2 regions of the Paenibacillus xylanexedens genome follow, and region 2 is predicted to be linked to the other one. Evidence: a T-box and tRNA genes for the amino acid it is inferred to sense, from the RefSeq annotation. Region 2 holds a T-box; the other holds one or more tRNA genes.
What was found. The T-box of region 2 lies ahead of BS614_RS27370 (valine--tRNA ligase). A T-box ahead of a tRNA ligase gene usually reads a tRNA of that ligase, here a tRNA-Val.
Positions count from the first base shown of each region.

Region 1: it has a tRNA-Val gene. The T-box ahead of BS614_RS27370 (valine--tRNA ligase) is inferred to sense a tRNA for this amino acid. The anticodon was not compared.

Region 1 covers NZ_CP018620.1:866,496-868,944, forward strand. Annotated here, with positions in the region: rRNA gene BS614_RS03715 (23S ribosomal RNA) at 1-717, shown strand, start outside; tRNA gene BS614_RS03720 (tRNA-Ser) at 799-890, shown strand; tRNA gene BS614_RS03725 (tRNA-Met) at 934-1,010, shown strand; tRNA gene BS614_RS03730 (tRNA-Val) at 1,020-1,095, shown strand; tRNA gene BS614_RS03735 (tRNA-Thr) at 1,101-1,176, shown strand; tRNA gene BS614_RS03740 (tRNA-Asp) at 1,186-1,263, shown strand; tRNA gene BS614_RS03745 (tRNA-Phe) at 1,285-1,357, shown strand; tRNA gene BS614_RS03750 (tRNA-Tyr) at 1,370-1,455, shown strand; tRNA gene BS614_RS03755 (tRNA-Lys) at 1,463-1,535, shown strand; gene BS614_RS03760 (PucR family transcriptional regulator) at 1,679-2,449, shown strand, end outside.
Region 2 covers NZ_CP018620.1:6,283,370-6,285,818, reverse strand. Annotated here, with positions in the region: gene BS614_RS31335 (LysM peptidoglycan-binding domain-containing protein) at 1-416, shown strand, start outside; T-box leader at 572-853, shown strand; gene BS614_RS27370 (valine--tRNA ligase) at 915-2,449, shown strand, end outside.

The DNA of each region.
Region 1 (2,449 bases), 1.6 Mb from region 2:
CACCCTGATCGTATCTAGGTCCTAACCTGGTACCGTAATCCGGTGCGGGGACAGTGTCAGGTGGGCAGTTTGACTGGGGCGGTCGCCTCCTAAAGAGTAACGGAGGCGCCCAAAGGTTCCCTCAGAATGGTTGGAAATCATTCGAAGAGTGCAAAGGCATAAGGGAGCTTGACTGCGAGACCTACAAGTCGAGCAGGGACGAAAGTCGGGCTTAGTGATCCGGTGGTACCGCATGGAAGGGCCATCGCTCAACGGATAAAAGCTACCCTGGGGATAACAGGCTTATCTCCCCCAAGAGTCCACATCGACGGGGAGGTTTGGCACCTCGATGTCGGCTCATCGCATCCTGGGGCTGAAGTAGGTCCCAAGGGTTGGGCTGTTCGCCCATTAAAGCGGTACGCGAGCTGGGTTCAGAACGTCGTGAGACAGTTCGGTCCCTATCTGTCGTGGGCGTAGGAAATTTGAGAGGAGCTGTCCTTAGTACGAGAGGACCGGGATGGACGTACCGCTGGTGTACCAGTTGTTCCGCCAGGAGCACCGCTGGGTAGCTATGTACGGACGGGATAAACGCTGAAAGCATCTAAGCGTGAAGCCCCCCTCAAGATGAGATTTCCCAGTATGTAAGACCCCTTGAAGACGACGAGGTAGATAGGCTGGGGGTGGAAGTGCAGCAATGCATGGAGCTGACCAGTACTAATCGGTCGAGGGCTTATCCAATAGCAAGTGATAATTCGCATGTTTCGTTTCGAATCTAGTTTTCAGGGAGCAATCCTTGAATGATGTTGAAGATTGTTATTTGGAGAGATACCCAAGTGGCTATAAGGGGACCCTCTGCTAAGGGGTTAGACTGCGTAAGCGGTGCGAGGGTTCGAATCCCTCTCTCTCCGCCATCTTTACCTAAAGATGGACAAGCAATCAAGACACAATTAATATGGCGGTGTAGCTCAGCTGGCTAGAGCGTACGGTTCATACCCGTAAGGTCGGGGGTTCGATCCCCTCCGCCGCTACCATATTACCCAGGAGGCTTAGCTCAGCTGGGAGAGCATCTGCCTTACAAGCAGAGGGTCGGGGGTTCGATCCCCTCAGCCTCCACCATATACGCCGGTGTAGCTCAACTGGTAGAGCAACTGACTTGTAATCAGTAGGTTGGGGGTTCAAGTCCTCTCGCCGGCACCATTAATGCCTGGAACCGTGGTGTAGTTGGCCTAACATGCCTGCCTGTCACGCAGGAGATCGCGGGTTCGAATCCCGTCGGTTCCGCCATTAATCCTAAAAATTAAATATGGCTCGGTAGCTCAGTCGGTAGAGCAGAGGACTGAAAATCCTCGTGTCGGCGGTTCGATTCCGTCCCGAGCCACCTTTAATCCCTGGAGGATTAGCGAAGTGGCCAAACGCATCAGACTGTAAATCTGCTCCCGTACGGGTTCGGTGGTTCGAATCCATCATCCTCCACCAGTTTTATGAGTCATTAGCTCAGTTGGTAGAGCACCTGACTTTTAATCAGGGTGTCGAAGGTTCGAGCCCTTCATGACTCATCTTTAAGAAAAGAGTGATTAATCATTAATTTGATTAGTCGCTCTTTTTTGTTATGTGATTTTAGCTCAATATGGATATTTATTAATGCTGGGCAAGATATGATAAACTAATAGAAAACATGCAGAGTGGTGACGTTCATTATATGAAGATCATACCTGATCTAAAACAGCAAATTGAAGTCATTATAGGCACAACTTTGGACGAATATGAAATTACAATAGAAGAATGGATGCAATCCGTTGCGAATCTGGTTGGTCGACATGAAAATTCAGAGACCTTTGGTGATGAGGGTGAGCGTCAGGAGTTATCTGATCAATCTGCATCTCCAATTTCATCCGATGTGATCAGTTTAAATACGGGAAAGCGTATATTTTTTAAGGTTCGGATGAATGAGCAAGAAGAGACCGTCGTGTGTTGGGGATGCCCTGCAAAATCAATTACCATGGAAACACGACAATTGATTGAGCTTTTGATCCGTACTAACACGGCTTTACCCGATGAGGTACAACCTGTTGTATATGAGAATGATAGGGAGCAGTATTTGACTGAATTGGGTCTCTGGCTTAAAGAGCAGATCGAAGAACCAACCAAGCAGGAATCTGATGTGGTTCCTGATCGCTTTGTGGTGCCCGCAGGATTAAATGCTGAGAAGATTCTCTTCTTGCTGCAAGGCGATACACCGGATGCACATCGTTTACGGTCCAAGGAACTCAACAAGTTGCTTGAGAGTTACTTTGGCGAGGAAATTGTCTTGATTCCTTTGGGGGAGCAAGAGTGGATTTTCATGGGTGATAAAGAAATTGTTACTGAAGAAGCCGAAGAAGATACAACGGAAGCCAAAAAGGATTCACTGAACGCTTTTTGTCTGGGGTTACATGAATTGGTTGCCAGTGAGTGGGCTGGGGTGTTCCAT
Region 2 (2,449 bases):
ACGAAGCATTTGTTCCTGAACCTGTGGCTGAGACGGAAGACAAGCCGGAGCTGAAGGTTGCTTTTGGCAGCAAAAAAGAATCCGCACCACGGCAAGAAGAGGGCGTAGGTATCTCTTCCTTGTTATCCTCCGGTAGAGCGGCACGCGATGCTGAAGTGGAGCGAGGCGATGAGGTTCCTGCGGGTGTGGTACAGGAAGAAACGTATCCAGCTGATGATGTGGAATGGAAGAACCTGTTCCTGGGAACGATCGTGGACCAGACCCCATTCCGCAAGGTGAAACTGTGCATCGTTCAGCGAGAAGATACACTGGATGCCATTGCAGATCGATATCAATTGAGCACGAGGGAACTTCAGTTGTATAACCGATTATCTGAGCAGGTTGTGGAAGAAGGTCAGATATTGTACATCCCTTAATACGTAGTTAAAGCCTTCGTTACGACCCGTGATCCCCTTGAGGATTGCGGGTTTTTGCATGATTCGTCCCAAACCTGCATTCCAGCGCTCTTTATCCGCTGTTGTCAGGTTGACTATCGCGCACGAGCAAGGTATGATGTGTGTAGGTTTTTTGAAGAACAACGTGGAACGGGAGTAGTAGACAGTATGACCTTTCAGAGAGTGGAATTGCAACGCTGTGAGATTCCGCAGGAACCAACTGATCGAAGTCGCCCGGGAGTTGCCTGTTTGAATACAAGGGATGAATGAGATCTATCGTCATTTATTTCTGAGGTAGGATGGGCCGGTAGCAGCCGTTATATGCTTGAAGTGTCACGTCATGTACAGAGGGTGAAGTCTATCTTGCTGTCGGCGTGAAACAAAGGTGGTACCGCGAAAGCTAACCTTTCGTCCTTTGATGGATGAAAGGTTTTTTTTGTTTTTTTTGGCGAAGATGATGAAGTAACGGAGGAATGACACATGTCTGAGGAAAAAAAATCAGCTGCAACAGAAATGCCGACCACTTACGATCCTAAGGCGGCAGAGGATAAATGGTACTCCACCTGGATGGAGCGTGGATATTTCAAAGCCGGTCAGCGTAAAGATGCCGAGCCGTATACAATTGTAATTCCACCCCCAAATGTGACCGGGATGCTGCACATTGGGCATGCGCTCGATTTTACACTGCAGGATATTCTGATCCGCACCAAACGGATGCAAGGTTATGACGCACTGTGGCTTCCGGGTTCCGACCATGCAGGTATTGCTACCCAAACCAAAGTGGAGCAGAAGCTGCGTGAAGAAGGTCTGACTCGTTATGATCTGGGACGTGAGAAATTTCTGGAGAAAGTATGGGACTGGAAAGATCAATATGCCACTACCATCCGTCAGCAATGGGGCAAAATGGGATTGTCGCTTGATTACTCACGTGAACGTTTTACGCTGGATGAAGGTCTGTCCCAAGCGGTTCGCAAAGTATTTGTTCAGCTGTATGAAAAAGGCCTTATTTACCGAGGCAAACGCATCATTAACTGGGACCCGGTGAACCGGACAGCTCTGTCCGACATTGAGGTTGAATATAAAGAGGTTCAGGGTCACTTGTACCATCTGCGTTACCCGCTCAAAGACGGAAGTGGCTACGTTACAGTGGCAACAACGCGTCCTGAAACGATGCTGGGTGATACAGCGGTTGCTGTTCATCCGAAGGATGAGCGTTATGCAGATATGATTGGTAAAGTACTTGTACTGCCTATCATTGGACGCGAAATTCCAATTATCGCTGATGATTATGTGGATAAAGAGTTTGGAAGTGGTGCTGTTAAAATCACGCCTGCGCATGATCCAAATGACTTTGAAGTAGGTCTTCGTCATGATCTGCCTCAGATTACGGTAATGGATGAGAGCGGCACAATGAATGCTGAGGCAGGCAAGTATCAGGGACTGGATCGCAGTGACTGCCGCAAGCAGATTGTTGCTGACTTGAAAGAGCAGGGCGTATTGATCAACATTGAGGATCACACGCATCAGGTTGGACACAGTGAACGTACCGGAGCTGTTGTTGAGCCGTATCTGTCTACACAGTGGTTCGTTGAGATGAAGCCACTTGCAGAGAGAGCGATTAAAAAACAACAGAGCGGCGAAGGGGTTAATTTTGTTCCAGATCGTTTTGAGAAAACCTATCTGAACTGGATCGAGAACGTTCGTGACTGGTGTATTTCCCGTCAACTGTGGTGGGGGCATCGTATACCTGCTTGGTATGATGAAGAAACAGGTGAAATCATCGTATCTGCTGAAGATCCAACAACGCTGCCAGAGTATGCTGGACGCAAGCTCAGACAGGACGAAGACGTACTCGATACTTGGTTTAGCTCCGGCTTATGGCCATTCTCCACACTAGGCTGGCCGGAAGATACGGAAGACCTGAAACGTTATTATCCGACAAGTGTACTTGTGACAGGGTATGACATCATATATTTCTGGGTTGCACGTATGATTTTCACTGCACTGGAATTCAC